Regions from separate parts of the Kitasatospora sp. NPDC056273 genome, predicted to be linked through region 2. Evidence: riboswitches for the same ligand, from Rfam matches in the RefSeq annotation. Region 2 holds a riboswitch; the other holds the start of a gene.
The links. A riboswitch is a leader RNA that binds a small molecule or an ion and turns the genes downstream of it on or off. The one in region 2 is predicted to bind cyclic di-AMP.

Region 1 (7,863 bases), on a different contig from region 2:
CGTCCACAAGACGACCGTGCTCCGACTGCTGCAGAGCCTCGAAGAGGAACGGTTCGTCTATCGCGACGCGGCCTACCGCTACCACCTGGGCGCCGGCCTCTTCGCGCTCTCCGGTCTGGCCCTGGAGCAGCGCGGCGTGCGCCGGATCGCCGCCCCGCACCTGGCCGAGCTGAACGCCGCCACCGGCCAGACCGTGCACCTGGCCGCGTACGAGGGCGGCGAGGTGGTCTACATCGACAAGTTCGACTCCCGCCACCCGGTGCGGATGTACTCCCGGATCGGCCTGCGCGCCGCCCTGCACAGCGCCGCCGTCTCCAAGGTGCTGCTGGCCGACCTGCCGCTGCCGGAGCGGCGCCGGGTGGTGGCCGGGATCGACTTCGTCCGGCACACCGAACGCACCCTGACCTCCCCCGAGGCGCTGCTCGCCGAGCTGGAGAGGGTCGCCGCCCAGGGCTGGGCGCAGGACCACGCCGAGCACGAGTCCTTCATCAACTGCGTGGCCGCGCCCGTCCGGGACGCCAGCGGGCGGGTGGTCGCCGCCGCCTCGATCTCCGTCCCGGACGTCGTCCTGCCGTACGAGCAGGTGCTGGACCTGCTCCCGCAGCTGCTCGCCACCACCCGCGCCGTCTCGGCCGACTGCGGCCGCCCCGACCACAACTGACGAACCGTCATACAACGTAAGGAACCCGATGTCCGCCGAGCACCCCCAGACCTCCGAGAAGACCGAGATCCGCACCGACGGCGCCCCCGCCCCCGCCTGGATGTTCTCCCAGGGCGTCCGCAAGGGCCCGTTCCTCCAGGTCTCCGGCCAGGGCCCGCAGGACCCGGCCACCGGCGAGTACCTGCACCACGGCGACGTGAAGGCGCAGACCCGCCGCACCCTGGAGAACGTCAAGGCCATCGTCGAGGCCGGCGGCGCCACCATCGAGGACGTGGTGATGTTCCGCGTCTACCTCACCAAGCGCGCCGACTTCCCGCTGATGAACGAGGTCTACGCCGAGTTCATCGACGAGAACGTCAAGCCCGGCGGCGTGAAGCCGTGCCGTACCACCGTCTTCGTCGAGCTGCCGCAGGAGCCGATGCTGGTCGAGATCGACGCCCAGGCCGTCATCGGCTGACCCGGCCCCGCCCGACGGAAGGGCCCGGACGCCACCCGCGCGTCCGGGCCCTTCCGCCTGCCCGGGCCCGCCCGCTCGCCCCACCGCCCGCTTGCCGCACCGCCTGCTTGCCACACCCCCAGCCGCACATTAGGTTAGGCTCACCTAACTAACTGGAGGTCCGTCCATGAGCCTGCCCACCGGCGACACCGAGGTCCCCGAGCCCAGCACCGCCGACCGGATCCACAGCCTGCTCAGCACGACCTCCTCGCTCACCGTCCGCGCCCTGGGCGAGCACCACCACCTGGACACCCAGGTCTCCGTACACGGCTCCCGGCTGCGGCTGCGCGCCACCCTGGACGACCCGCTGACCACGGCCGCCGTCGGCGCCGCCGAGGGCCTCGCCGTCGTCCTCGACGTCACCGACATCGCCCCCGTCGCCGTCCGCGACCGCGTCCGCGCCCGCCTCACCCTGGCCGGCCGACTGCGACCGGCCCACCTCACCGACGACGGCCTCGGCGTGCACCTGCGGGTGGACGTCGCCCACGCCGTCCTCGCCACCCCGTACGCCACCGGCGCGATCACCGCCGCCGACCTCGCCCTGGCCACCCCCGACCCGCTGGCCCGGTACGAGGCCATGCTGCTCACCCACCTCGCCGACGACCACGCCGAGGCGCTCGACGTCCTCACCCGGCTGCTCGACCCGGCCGTGCTCGCCCACGCCCCGGAGGTCCGCCCGCTCGCCCTGGACCGCCACGGCCTGGTGCTGCGCCTGGACCACTCGCACGGCCACCGCGACGTCCGCCTGGTCTTCCCCGAACCCGCCCGGGACACCGACGACTTCGGCCATCGGATGCACGAGCTGCTGGCCGCCGCCCAGTACGGCCTGCCGGTCCACCGGCGCTGAACCCGGGCCCGCCCGGCACAAACGCCCGGGCCCGCCCGGCGCGAACGCCCGGGCCCGCCGGCCACCGCGGCCCCGGCCCGGTCACCGCTCGACCGCGTCCTCCAGCACCACCCGCCCGATCCGCGCGTACAGCCCGGGCCGCCACCGGCGCACCGCGAGCGCCAGCCCGATCCCGCCCGCGAACACCCCGATCACCAGGTACGGGATCAGCCGGAACAGCAGCGTGTGCGCCGCCTCCCCCGCCGCGGCGTCCCGGTTGAGCACCAGCAGCACCACCACCCCGGCCATCGCCACCCCGCCCGCCAGCGGCGCGGCCAGCGTCCGGAACCAGTGCGCCGTCTCCGGGTGCCGTCCGCGCACGTGGAAGTACCCGACCACGGCGAAGGAGCAGAGCGTCTGCACGACCAGGATCGCCATCGTCCCGAGCAGCGCCAGCAGCGTGTACAGGTGCGCGTACGGGTCCATGCCGGCCGCCAGGAACCCCGCCACCAGCCCCACCGCGATGACCGACTGTGTGACCGAGGCGACGTGCGGCGAGCCGTGCCGCGGATGGGTGCGGCCGAGCGCCGGGTGCAGCAGCCCCTCCCGCCCGATCGCGTACAGGTACCGGGCCGCGCACTGGTGGAAGGCCATCGCGCAGGCGAACGAGCCGGTGACGACCAGCCATTGGAAGACCTTCACCGCCCAGGCCCCCAGGTGCGCGGCGAGCTGGTCGAAGAACAGGCTGTTGCCGTCCTTGCCCGGCACCGCGCCGCCCGCCACCGCGACCGCCCGCTCGACCCCGTTGCCGGACACGATCATCCAGGACACGAAGACGTAGAGCAGCCCGACCCCGATCACGGAGATCAGCGTGGCCCGCGGCACCACCCGCTTCGGGTCGCGGGACTCCTCGCCGTACATCGCGGTGGACTCGAAGCCCACCCAGGACCAGAACGCGAAGAACAGTCCGAGCCCGGCCGCCGAGGTGCCCGAACTCCCCACCCCCTTCAGCGCGTTCAGCGGGTTCAGGGTCCCGGCCGCGAGCCCGTCCGGCCCGCCGCCGGAGAGCAGCACCGCCAGTGAGACCGCCGACAGGACGCCGATCTCCAGCACCAGCGCGACCCCGAGCACCCTGGCCGTCAGATGCAGGTCGAACCAGCCCATCACCCCGATCACCGCCGCCCCGAACAACGCGTACCAGCCCCAGCCGACGTCCACCCCCAGCTGCGAACGGACCAGCCCGCGCAGCGAGTACGCGAAGAAGCCGAGGGCCGCGGCCTCGGTGACGACGTACGCGAGCACCGCGAGCAGCCCCGAGGCCATCCCCGCCACCCGCCCCAGCCCGTGCGAGACGTAGCCGTAGAACGCGCCGGCCGCGGTGATGTGCCGGGCCATCGCCACGTAGCCGACCGAGAACACCGTCAGCACCACGGTCGCCACGATGTACGCCGCGGGCGCGCCCGCGCCGTTGCCCTGACCGACGATGATCGGCAGGTTGCCGGTCATCGCGGTGATCGGGGCGGCGGTGGCGAGCGCCATGAACACCACGCCGACCAGGCCGACCGAGTCCGCCTTCAGCCGGTCGACCCCGCTCGCCCCGGGCCGCTCCCGCCCGGCCGTCTCCCCCGCCACGCCCCCGCTGCGGACCGCCATCCGGCCTCCTCGCCTCCCGGCCCGCCCGACCGCCGGACCGGCCGGGCGCTGACCGTCCGCCAGCATGGCGCCCCGGAGGCACCCGGAGATCCCGGCGACCACCCTGCGGGACACCGGAGTTGACGCTTCGTTCGATCGCTCGAACACCCCGGGCGGGCCCGGGAACGAAAGCGGCCGGCCCGGCCGCACGAGGAGGTCCTCATGCGGCCGGGCCGGCCTGGGCGTGTCCCGCGCCCATGTCCGCCGTGCGGCGATCACCCGGTCGAGCGGTCACCCGACATGACCATCCCGGGCGATCGGTTCGCCCGCAGCGGCGGTGGTTCCTGGTACCCCGGAGCTCTCGGGGTCAGAGCGCGACGCCGTGCGCGCGCAGGTAGGCGACCGGGTTGATGTCCGAGCCGTACTCCGAGCCGTTGCGGATCTCGAAGTGCAGGTGCGGGCCGGTCACGTTGCCGGTGGCGCCGGAGAGGCCGATCTGCTGGCCGGCGGTGACGGTCTGACCGATCCTCACGCCGATCGAGGAGAGGTGCGCGTACTCGGCGTAGTGGCCGTCGGCGAGCCTGATCTCGACCTCGTTGCCGTAGGCGCCGCCGTTGCCGGCCTTGACCACGACACCGTTGGCGACGGCGCGCAGCGGGGTGCCGGTGGAGGCGACGAAGTCCTGGCCGGTGTGGTGGCCGGAAGCCCACATCGAGCCGGCCACGCCGTAGGCGGTGCCGAGCCGCGGGCCGGCCAGCGGGGCGACGAAGCCGGAGGTGGCGGCGGCGACCGGAGTGGCGGTCACGGCCTGGGCCGGAACGGCGACCTGGAGCTGGGTCTCGAGCTGCGCGGAGGGCTTGGCGGCCTCGGTCTGCACCTGGACCTGGGCCTGCGGCTTGGCGGCCTGGGTCGCCGGAGCGGACGGCTTGGCGGGCTTGGCCGGAGCGGCGGGCTTCGCCGGGGCGGCGTCGGCGGCCGGCGCGGCGGCGTGGCCGGACAGCGCGAGCTGCTGGCCCGGGAAGATCAGGTTCGGGTCGGCGCCGACGACCGAGCGGTTCTGCTCGTACAGCGCGTGCCAGCCGCCCTCGACGTTCTTGGCGTCGGCGATCTTGGACAGGGTGTCACCGCTGACGACGCGGTAGCTCTCCTGCGCGGCCTGGGCGGCCGGAGCGGCGGCCTTCGCGGCCTGCTTGGCCTCGGTGGAGGCGGCGGCCGGAGCGGCCGGGGTGTGGGCCTGGGCGCTCATCGCGGTGACGAGCGGGAGGGCGAAGGACACACCGGTGACGGCGGTGGCGATGCCGATGCGGGCGGCGCGGGGCAGGGCGATACGACGAGCCTGTGCAGGCATGGAATTTTCCTCTCCGACGCCTGCGAGGTGAGCTGTCGGGTTCGGGCTGGAGTTGCCCGGCCGCTTGCGCGGCTTCACCCCAAGCCGGTCCTGGACGCCCGCGCCCTGAGGCGCGAACTCCGGTCCGGCGACTTACCTGTGGGTCCCCCGCTCCTGCCGTACAGAGTTCGTTTCGAACCACCGGGCAGCGGCAGGACTCGGCGTTCCACCCGGCGGATCCGTCCGGACTGGCCGGGCGGTCGCTGAACTAAAACCCATCCGTTCGGGTGAAGCAATGTCGATCTCTTGAAACGGCAACGATCCCCCCTCCCACAGTGACCCTCCGCAGGCCCGAGCCCACGGTGCGTACACAACCCATTCACCCCCCGCCACTGATCCACGACCCTGCGCCGAGATCGGCCACGCCGCGCACCCGTCCGCTCACGCACCGCCAGCCGCCAACACACCCACCGGTGACCCTTGTCACGTGCGCCTCGGCAGCGCAGGATTCGCCCGTGGCCACCTCCAAGGCCGGCACCCTGCGCCTGGGCACCGCGCAGGGTCGCTGGGTACTAATGGCGACGGTGCTCGGCTCCAGCATGGCGATGCTGGACGGCACCGTGGTGAACGTCGCGCTGCCCCGGATCGGCGCCGACCTCGGCGCCTCCCTCGCGTCCCTGCAATGGACCCTGAACGCCTATCTGCTCACCCTGGCGGGCCTGATCCTGCTCGGCGGCGCGCTCGGCGACCGCTACGGGCGGCGCAAGGTCTTCCTGATCGGCGTGGTCTGGTTCGCCGTCGCCTCCGCGGCCTGCGCCGCCGCACCGAACATCCACGTGCTGATCGCCGCCCGCGCCGTCCAGGGCATCGGCGGGGCGCTGCTCACCCCCGGCTCGCTCGCCATGCTCCAGGCCGTCTTCCACCCTGACGACCGCTCGGCGGCGGTCGGGCTCTGGTCCGGCCTCGGCGGGGTGTCGGCGGCGGTCGGCCCCTTCCTCGGCGGCTGGCTGGTGGACGGCCCCGGCTGGCGCTGGATCTTCCTGCTGAACCTGCCGCTCGCCGCCGCCGTGATCGCGGTCACCACCCGGTCGGTGCCGGAGAGCCGGGACGAGGGCGCCTCCGGCCGCTTCGACGTCCTCGGCGCCGTGCTCGCCGCCCTCGCCCTCGGCGCGATCACCTACGCGCTGACGGCGGCCGGCGAGGGCCTGTCCCCCGCCGTCTGGGTCAGCGGGGTGCTCGGAGTGGCGCTCGGCGTCGCCTTCGTGGCGGTCGAGCGCCGCGCGCCCGATCCGATGCTGCCGCTCGGACTGTTCTCCTCCCGGCTGTTCACCGCCGTGAACCTGGTCACCCTGTGCGTGTACGCGGCGTTCAGCGGCGTCTTCTTCCTGCTGGTGGTGCAGCTCCAGATCGTGTCCGGCTTCTCGCCACTGGTCTCGGGCTTCGCGCTGGTGCCGATCACCGTGCTGATGCTGCTGCTGTCCGCGCGCGCCGGGCGGCTCGGCAAGCGGATCGGCCCGCGCATCCCGCTGACCGTCGGCCCCCTGCTGTGCGCCGCCGGGGTGCTGCTGATGCTGCGCGTCGGCCCGGACTCCTCCTACTGGGTGGACGTGCTGCCCTCCGTCACGGTGATGGGCTGCGGCATGACGCTGCTGGTCGCACCGCTGACGGCGACCGTGCTGGCCGCCGTCGAGGTCCGGCACGCGGGCATCGCCAGCGGGGTCAACAACGCCGCCGCCCGCGCGGCCGGCCTGCTCGCGGTCGCCGCCCTCCCGGCGCTGGCCGGGCTGAGCGGCGACGCCTACCGGGTGCCCTCCTCGGTCGACTCCGCCTTCCACACCGCGATGCTGATCTGCGCGGGCCTGCTGGCCGCCGGCGGGCTGATCGCCCTCGCGACCGTACGGGGCAACGTGCTCGCCGCCGACGACCAGCAGGTGGCCGAGCCGAACTGCGACTGGCCGTGCGGCACCACCACCCCGCCGCTGGACCCGGGCCACGTCCCCACGACGCGCGAGGGCCCCGCCACCGGTCCGGCGGCGGGGCCCTCGGCTCAGGGCTGACGAGACGTCAGAGGATGTCGCCGGGCGCGTACTTGGCGGCCTCCGGGTAGGCGGCCGCGACGGCCTCCACCTGGCGGACCACCTCGGCGACCTGGGCGCCGGCCGCGCCGGTGAAGGACAGCCGGTCGGCGAGCAGCGCGTCCAGCGCGGCCCGGTCCAGCGGGATCCGCTCGTCGGCGGCCAGCCGGTCCAGCAGCTCGTTCTCCCGGGCGCCCGCGCGCATCGCCAGCGCGGAGGCGACGGCGTGCTCCTTGATGACCTCGTGCCCGGTCTCCCGGCCGACGCCCGCGCGCACCGCGCCCATCAGCACCTTGGTGGTGGCGAGGAACGGCAGGTAGCGGTCCAGCTCGGCCTCGATCACGGCGGGGAAGGCGCCGAACTCGTCGAGGACGGTCAGGAAGGTCTCCAGCAGGCCGTCGAAGGCGAAGAACGCGTCCGGCAGCGCGACCCGGCGCACCACCGAGCAGGAGACGTCGCCCTCGTTCCACTGGTCGCCGGCCAGCTCGCCGGTCATCGAGGCGTAGCCGCGCAGGATGACGGCCAGGCCGTTGACGCGCTCGCAGGAGCGGGTGTTCATCTTGTGGGGCATCGCGGAGGAGCCGACCTGGCCCTCCTTGAAGCCCTCCGTGACCAGCTCGTGGCCGGCCATCAGGCGGATGGTCTTGGCCAGGCTGGAGGGCGCGGCGGCCAGCTGGACGAGGGCGGTGAGCACCTCGAAGTCCAGCGAGCGCGGGTAGACCTGGCCGACGCTGGTCAGCACGTTCTCGAAACCGAGGTGCCCGGCGACCCGGCGCTCCAGCTCGGCCAGCTTGTCGGTGTCGCCACCGAGGAGGTCGAGCATGTCCTGGGCGGTGCCGACCGGGC
Region 2 (7,863 bases):
AGGTGGTCGGGCAGGTCCGCCAGCGAGATGATCCGCTCGCCGTCGGGGCCGGCCACGGCGAACAGGTCGATCGGCCCGAGGTGCTTCTCGGCGGTGTCCACGAGGGCGGCGACGTCGCTGGGGCGGCGGATGTCGCCGCAGACGCCGACGACGGGGCAGCCCGGCCGGTCGAGTTCGGCGGCGAGGTCCTCGGCGATGCCGGCGTACTGGTCGGCGATGAGCATTCCGGCGGTGCCGGCGGCGGCGAACCGGCGGGCGAGGCCCGCGCCCGACCCGCCGTCGAGGACCGCGATGACGACGACTGACCCGCTGACCCGCATGGTCTGCTCCTCCCTGTGGGCGACACCGCACCGGCGCCCACGCGTACTGCGGAGGATCGTAGGCACGTCCTGACCCTCCGCAACAGGGATTACCCCTCAGGTGACCAGGCTCACGCCCGCCCCGCGGCCAAGAGTCGGCCAAGAGCTGTCCACGGACCGGCCACGGAGTGTTGGCGCGCCCGACGCGTCCGGTCGCGGAAGCGCGGCGAAGGAGTGGCGGGGAAGCGGCGCCCCGCCGGAGGGAGGGCGGGCCCGTCGCACCGGATACGGTCGGTCCATGCCAGCTCAGCCCGTCCCCGCCCGGCCCGCCGCCCCGTCGTCCGACGCCCCCGCCCCGCAGCTGTTCACCTGGGAGTTCGCCGCCGACCCGTACCCCGCCTACGCCTGGTTGCGCGAGCACTCCCCGGTGCACCGCACCACCCTGCCGAGCGGGGTGGAGGCCTGGCTGGTGACCAGGTACGCGGACGCCCGGCAGGCGCTCGCGGACAGCCGGCTGTCGAAGAACCCGGCGCACCACAGCGGGCAGGCGCACCGCACCGGCCGGGTGGGCATCCCGGGGGAGCGGCAGGCGGACCTGATGACCCACCTGCTGAACATCGACCCGCCGGACCACACCCGGTTGCGCCGGCTGGTGTCGAAGGCGTTCACCCCGCGCCGGGTGGCCGAGTTCGAGCCGCGGGTGCAGCAGCTCACCGACCGGCTGATCGACGGCTTCGCGCAGCGCGGTTCGGCGGACCTGATCCACGAGTTCGCGTTCCCGCTCCCCATCTACGCGATCTGCGACATGCTCGGGGTGCCGGCCGAGGACCAGGACGACTTCCGCGACTGGGCCGGGATGATGATCCGCCACGGCGGGGGCCAACGCGGCGGCGTGGGGCGGGCGGTGAAGCGGATGCGGGCGTACCTGCTGGAGCTGATCCACCGCAAGCGGGCGGACCTCGGGGACGACCTGATCTCGGGCCTGATCCGGGCCGGCGACCACGGTGAGCACCTGACCGAGAACGAGGCCGCGGCGATGGCCTTCATCCTCCTGTTCGCGGGTTTCGAGACCACCGTGAACCTGATCGGCAACGGCACCTACGCGCTGCTGCGCAATCCGGAGCAGCGCCGGCTGCTGCAGGAGTCGGTGGTGCGCGGGGAGAGCGCGCTGCTGGAGACCGGGATCGAGGAACTCCTGCGCTACGACGGGCCGGTGGAGCTGGCGACCTGGCGGTTCGCGACCCGTCCGCTGACCATCGGCGGGGTGGACATCCCGGTCGGCGACCCGGTGCTGGTGGTGCTGGCCGCGGCGGACCGCGACCCGGCCCGGTTCGCGGCGGAGAACACCCTGGACCTGGCTCGGAAGGACAACCCCCATCTGGGCTTCGGGCACGGCATCCACTACTGCATCGGCGCTCCGCTGGCGCGGCTCGAAGGGCGTGCCGCGCTGGCCACGCTGCTTTCCCGGCTGCCCGATCTGCGGCTCGCGGAAAGCCCGGAGAATCTGCGCTGGCGGGGTGGTCTGATCATGCGTGGCCTGCGCGAACTCCCGGTGGAATTCAGTCCGGAGAGCCGTTCCCCGCACGCCCCTCCGCACCCCGTTCCGGATGCCTCTTCGACGCCTCCGACCTGCTGAGATCACGCTGACGGGACGTCGCCGATCGCCCGCCGACGGGGGTGTGAACACCCATCAATCCGGACATAACGCCGCTGTTGGTAGGCGATCGGACACGGGCCGTAATTGTTGTGTGATATCGGTGATATGAGCTTGTGATTGGTCTGATGATCTGTCTACTCTCCCTGGAGTTCGCAGCTGCGGACCTCGTACGCGGAACGCCGAATCCTGCCCGCCGCGTCACGGGAAACCGACCAGAACCCTGGGCAGGGGCGGGGGAACCAGGTTTGTTGCCGTCTCCCCACGGCTTGGGGTGAAGCCGCCCGAGCGGAATCGTTTCCGCTTACGGCGGCCGGGCCACCTCCCGGTCCGAACCCGACAGCTCACCTCGCAGGCGTACGGAGAGGGACCTCTTCATGCTGTTCGTTGGAACTGGCCGTCACCGTCGTCGCACCCAGGCCGAGAAGGCCATCGCCGTCGCCGGTGTGGCCGGCGTCGGACTCGCGATGCCGCTCCTCACCGCCACCGGCGCCTCCGCCGCCCCGGCCTCCACCTGGGACTCCGTCGCCCAGTGCGAGAGCGGCGGCAACTGGAGCATCAACACCGGCAACGGCTTCTACGGCGGCCTCCAGTTCACGTCCAGCACCTGGAAGGCGTACGGCGGCACCGCCTACGCGGCGCAGGCCAACCAGGCCAGCAAGGCCCAGCAGATCTCGGTCGCCGAGAAGGTGCTGGCCTCGCAGGGTCCGGGCGCCTGGCCGGTCTGCTCCCAGAAGGCCGGTCTGACCAAGGGCGGTGCCCCGGCCTCGGTCGACACCTCCTCGGACGCCAAGCCGCAGTCCGCCCCCAAGCAGCAGGCCCCGAAGCCCGCCGCCAAGCCCGCCGAGAAGCCGGTCGCGCAGAAGCCCGCCGCCCAGAAGCCGGCCCAGAAGCCCGCCGCGCAGCCGGTCCAGCAGGTCGCCCCGCAGCAGCAGGCGCAGCCGCAGACCCCGGGCTTCTCCGGCAAGGCCGGCTGGGACGCCGACGCCAAGGTGTACTGGTACCAGAACAACGGCGGCTGGTACTGGACCAGCCACCAGAGCGTCTACCAGCAGTACGCCGGCCAGGCCGCCGCCCAGCCGCAGTACGCCCCGCGCGCCGCGCAGCAGGCCCCGCAGGCCGCCGGCCACGACTACACCGTCCGTGCCGGTGACACCCTGTCGACCATCGCCGCCGCCCAGGGCGTGTCCGGCGGCTGGAGCGCGCTGTACGAGCAGAACCACTCCACCGTCGGCGGCGACCCGAACCTGATCATGCCCGGCCAGGTGCTGCACCTCGGCTGAGCCGCCCCGCCCGACGCCGGGAGCGCCCGCGGCCGGCAGCGCCCCGAGACCGGGGTGCCCGCCGGGGGCGCCCGCCGCCGCGCCGGAGCGCTCGGCGCCGACGCCGCTCCACCCCGCCGTCCGAAGGGGGCCGGTCCTACCGGTCCCCTTCGTCCGCATTCGCCCGCTCCGGTGGGACAAGCTGGGACAAGCAGGTGAACTACCGGTGGGTAGCAGGGCCACACGGTGAGACGGGACCGAGGCCGACGCGGCCACGGCAGCCCGGGCGGTTAGGCTCTGGTCGTAACGACTCCGCAATCGTCCTGCTGGCAGCACCACCGTCAGACCGGACCCTGCTCTCGCAAGGAGATGCCTCGTGCCGTCCATCGATGTCGTCGTAGCCCGTGAGATCCTCGACTCCCGCGGCAACCCCACGGTCGAGGTCGAGGTCGGCCTCGACGACGGCAGCACGGGTCGTGCCGCTGTCCCGTCGGGTGCCTCCACCGGTGCCTTCGAGGCGCTGGAGCTGCGCGACGGCGACAAGAACCGCTACTTCGGCAAGGGCGTCGAGAAGGCCGTCCTGGCCGTCATCGAGCAGATCGGCCCGGAGCTGGTCGGCTACGACGCCACCGAGCAGCGCCTGATCGACCAGGCCATGCTGGACCTGGACGCCACCCCGGACAAGTCCTCGCTCGGCGCCAACGCCATCCTGGGCGTCTCGCTGGCCGTCGCGCACGCCGCCTCCGAGGCCAGCGACCTGCCGCTGTTCCGCTACCTGGGCGGCCCGAACGCGCACGTCCTGCCGGTCCCGATGATGAACATCCTCAACGGCGGGTCGCACGCGGACTCCAACGTCGACATCCAGGAGTTCATGATCGCCCCGATCGGCGCGGAGTCCTTCTCCGAGGCCGTCCGCTGGGGCGTCGAGGTCTACCACACGCTCAAGGGCGTGCTGAAGGAGCGCGGCCTGTCCACCGGTCTGGGCGACGAGGGCGGCTTCGCCCCGAACCTGGACTCCAACCGCGAGGCCCTGGACCTCATCGTCGAGGCCATCGAGAAGGCCGGCTACGTGCCCGGCCGTGACGTCGCGCTGGCCCTGGACGTCGCCTCCTCCGAGTTCTACGAGGACGGCGCCTACCGGTTCGAGGGCAAGGACCTCACCGCCGCCGAGCTCATCGAGTACTACGCCGAGCTGGTCGCCGCCTACCCGCTGGTCTCCATCGAGGACCCGCTGGACGAGTCGGACTGGGCCGGCTGGAAGGCCATGACCGACAAGCTGGGCGACAAGGTCCAGCTGGTCGGCGACGACCTGTTCGTCACCAACCCGGCCCGTCTGGCCCGCGGCATCGAGACCGGCACCGCCAACGCGCTGCTGGTGAAGGTGAACCAGATCGGTTCGCTGACCGAGACCCTGGACGCCGTCGAGCTGGCCCAGCGCAACGGCTACCGCTGCATGATGTCGCACCGCTCCGGCGAGACCGAGGACGTCACCATCGCCGACTTGGCCGTCGCCACCAACTGCGGCCAGATCAAGACCGGTGCCCCGGCCCGCTCCGAGCGCGTCGCCAAGTACAACCAGCTGCTGCGCATCGAGGAGATCCTCGACGACGCCGCCGAGTACGCCGGCCGCGGCGCCTTCCCGCGCTTCCGCCACGAGGGCTGAGCGCTCCCGGTAGCGCACGCCTGACCGGTGCCCCGCCGTTCACCCCGTAGGGTGGACGGCGGGGCACCGTCGCGACCAGGAGGGGATACGGGAGATGGCTGGCTGGAGGATCCCGGGCTTGGCGGCCCGGCCCCGGTTCACGAGCCGGGCGACCGTCCTCGTCCTGGTGCTCTGCTCGCTGGTGGCGATCCTCGCCTACCCGACGCGGCAGTTCATCTCCCAGCGCGCCGAGATCTCCGCCCAGCGGGCGAAGGCCGACCACGCGCGCCAGCAGGTCGAGCAGCTGCGCCGGGAGAAGGCCCGCTGGCAGGACCCGGAGTACGTCAAGGCGCAGGCCCGCGCCCGGCTGCACTACGCGGTGCCGGGGGAGACCCCGTACATCGCGGTGGACCCGGCTGGTCAGGCCTCCGCCAGGACCTCCTCGTCCGCGGGCGGGGCCGCCTCCGGGCCGAACGCGGCGCCCGGCGGCGCCGCCGGCCAGGTGAAGGCCGCCAAGCCCTGGTACGCCAGCATCTGGGACTCGGTGGACGCCGCCGACACCGCCGCGGCGGCCCCCGCCACCCCCCTTCCCCTCCCACCGTCCCCCGTTGGAGACACCTCCCCCCATGACCACTGAGAACCACCCCACCGTCTCCGACGCCGACGTCGCGGCCATCGCCGCCCAGCTCGGCCGGGTGCCGCGCGGCCTGCGCGGCGTGGCGCACCGCTGCCCCTGCGGCAACCCGGACGTCGTGGAGACGGCTCCCCGGCTGCCGGACGGCACGCCGTTCCCCACGCTCTACTACCTGACCTGCCCCAAGGCCGCCTCGCTGATCGGCACCCTGGAGGCGGAGGGCGTGATGAAGGACCAGAGCGCCCGGCTCGCCGAGGAACCGGAGCTGGCCGCCGCCTACCAGAAGGCGCACGAGGACTACATCGCCCGGCGCGACGCGATCGAGGTGCTGGAGGGCTTCCCGAGCGCCGGCGGCATGCCGGACCGGGTGAAGTGCCTGCACGTGCTGGTCGGCCACTCGCTGGCGGCCGGCGAGGGCGTCAACCCGCTCGGCGACGAGGCGATCGGCATGCTGGAGGACTGGTGGGCCAAGGGCCCGTGCGTCTCCCCGGCCGAGGTCGAGGCGGCCGGTGAGCGGGTCGCCCGCAACCGCGCCAAGGAGCAGGACCACGAGGCCGTGATCGCCGCCAAGCAGCAGAAGGCCGCCGAGCGCGCCGCGAAGAAGCGGGCCGCCGAGGACGCCGCGGCGGAGCGGGAGTCCGAGTGAGCGCGACCCGGGTGGCCGCGATCGACTGCGGCACCAACTCGATCCGCCTGCTGGTCGCCGACCTCGACCCGGAGACCGGGGAGATCACCGACCTGGACCGCCGGATGATCGTCAACCGGCTGGGCCAGGGCGTGGACCGGACCGGCCGGCTGCACCCGGACGCGCTGGCCCGCACCTTCGCGGCCTGCCGGGAGTATCAGGAGATCATCTCCGGTTTCGGGGTCGGCCCCGAGCGGGTCCGCTTCGTCGCCACCAGCGCCTCCCGGGACGCCGAGAACAGCGACGAGTACGTCAAGGGCGTGCGCGACATCCTGGGCGTCGAGCCCGAGGTGGTGAGCGGCGAGGAGGAGGCGCGGCTGTCCTTCGTGGGCGCCACCAAGGAGCTGACCGGCGGTCAGTTCCCCGGCCCGTACCTGGTGTTCGACCTCGGCGGCGGCTCCACCGAGTTCGTGCTCGGCACGGACGACGTGCAGGCGGCGCGCTCGGTGGACATCGGCTGCGTGCGGCTCACCGAGCGGTACTTCGGCGACGCCGAGCTGCCCTCCGAAGCGCAGGTCGAGGCCGCCCGGGCGCACGTGCGGGCCGAGCTGGACCGGGCCGAGGCGGTCGTCCCGCTGACCGGCGCGGCCACCCTGGTGGGCCTGGCCGGGACGGTCACCACGGTGTCGGCGATCGCCCAGGGCCTGCCCGGCTACGACTCGGCGGCGATCCACCACTCGCGGATCAGCCGGGAGCGGGTCGCCGGGATCGCCCGGGAGCTGCTGGCCGCCACCCACGCCGAGCGCGCGGCCATCCCGTCGATGCACCCGGGCCGGGTGGACGTGATCGCGGCCGGGGCGCTGGAACTGCTGGAGATCATGGAGCGCACCGGCGCCGCCGAGGTGGTCGTGAGCGAGCACGACATCCTGGACGGAATCGCCTTCGGTATCGCCTCCTGACCCCGTGCGGGGCTTACCCGACCGGCCCCGGCACCCCTTTCGGGGGGCCGGGGCCGGGGCGCGCCCGAGCGCGGGTGGGAAAGTTCGTGAATTTCTTCACATGGGGATCCGGCCATTCGCCGCACCGGCCCGCCCACTACGTCCGAAATGTGGGACCGAAGGCCCGTCGGCCGGGTGGCCCATGGGATCGCAGGTCAGGCCTCGTTTGAGGTTTGAAAATCGAAATCACGTGCGGGAACCCGGGCGTTGTGCGGATCGTTGCTGCTCAGGCCGGTGGTGCTCCGCCGTGCGTTCGCGCGGGGCCGCCCAGGGGTGGGGGCCACCGCGCCGGGCCCGGTTTTGCGGCCGCGCAGTGTAGCACGGGGGGTCCGTCAACTTGTGACCGGGCTCACGAAGGCTGCTCCGGACGGTGCTGGATACTTTCGGATATGAGCACCACGGAGCGTCCTCGCATCCTCATTGTCGGCGGTGGTTACGTCGGCCTGTATGCCGCGATGCGCATCCTCAAGAAGATGCGTTACGGCGAAGCGACCGTCACGGTCGTCGACCCGCGGTCGTACATGACGTACCTGCCCTTCCTCCCCGAGGCGGCCGGCGGCAGTGTCGCGCCTCGCAACCTCATCGCGCCGCTGCGCAGCACCCTGAAGAAGGCGGAGGTGCTGACCGGGTCCGTCACCGGCATCGACCACGCCCGCAAGGTTGCCACCATCCAGCCCGCGGCCGGTGACAGCTACGAGCTGCCCTTCGAGTACCTGGTCGTCGCGACCGGCTCGGTCTCCCGCACCTTC

Region 1: linked by a shared signal. The riboswitch ahead of ACFCY1_RS19630 (peptidoglycan DD-metalloendopeptidase family protein) and the one ahead of ACFCY1_RS40790 (transglycosylase family protein) in region 2 are both predicted to bind cyclic di-AMP.

Annotation. Positions count from the first base shown of each region.
Region 1 covers NZ_JBHJSJ010000020.1:37,356-45,218, reverse strand. Annotated here, with positions in the region: gene ACFCY1_RS19650 (IclR family transcriptional regulator) at 1-661, shown strand, start outside; gene ACFCY1_RS19645 (RidA family protein) at 690-1,118, shown strand; gene ACFCY1_RS19640 (DUF2470 domain-containing protein) at 1,285-2,004, shown strand; gene ACFCY1_RS19635 (APC family permease) at 2,086-3,636, opposite strand; gene ACFCY1_RS19630 (peptidoglycan DD-metalloendopeptidase family protein) at 3,983-4,963, opposite strand; cyclic di-AMP (ydaO/yuaA leader) riboswitch at 4,966-5,166, opposite strand; gene ACFCY1_RS19625 (MFS transporter) at 5,518-6,999, shown strand; gene purB (adenylosuccinate lyase) at 7,007-7,863, opposite strand, start outside.
Region 2 covers NZ_JBHJSJ010000105.1:1,392-9,254, forward strand. Annotated here, with positions in the region: gene ACFCY1_RS40780 (SDR family NAD(P)-dependent oxidoreductase) at 1-320, opposite strand, end outside; gene ACFCY1_RS40785 (cytochrome P450) at 598-1,935, shown strand; cyclic di-AMP (ydaO/yuaA leader) riboswitch at 2,157-2,325, shown strand; gene ACFCY1_RS40790 (transglycosylase family protein) at 2,331-3,236, shown strand; gene eno (phosphopyruvate hydratase) at 3,592-4,878, shown strand; gene ACFCY1_RS40800 (septum formation initiator family protein) at 4,973-5,494, shown strand; gene ACFCY1_RS40805 (DUF501 domain-containing protein) at 5,466-6,137, shown strand; gene ACFCY1_RS40810 (exopolyphosphatase) at 6,134-7,075, shown strand; gene ACFCY1_RS40815 (NAD(P)/FAD-dependent oxidoreductase) at 7,504-7,863, shown strand, end outside.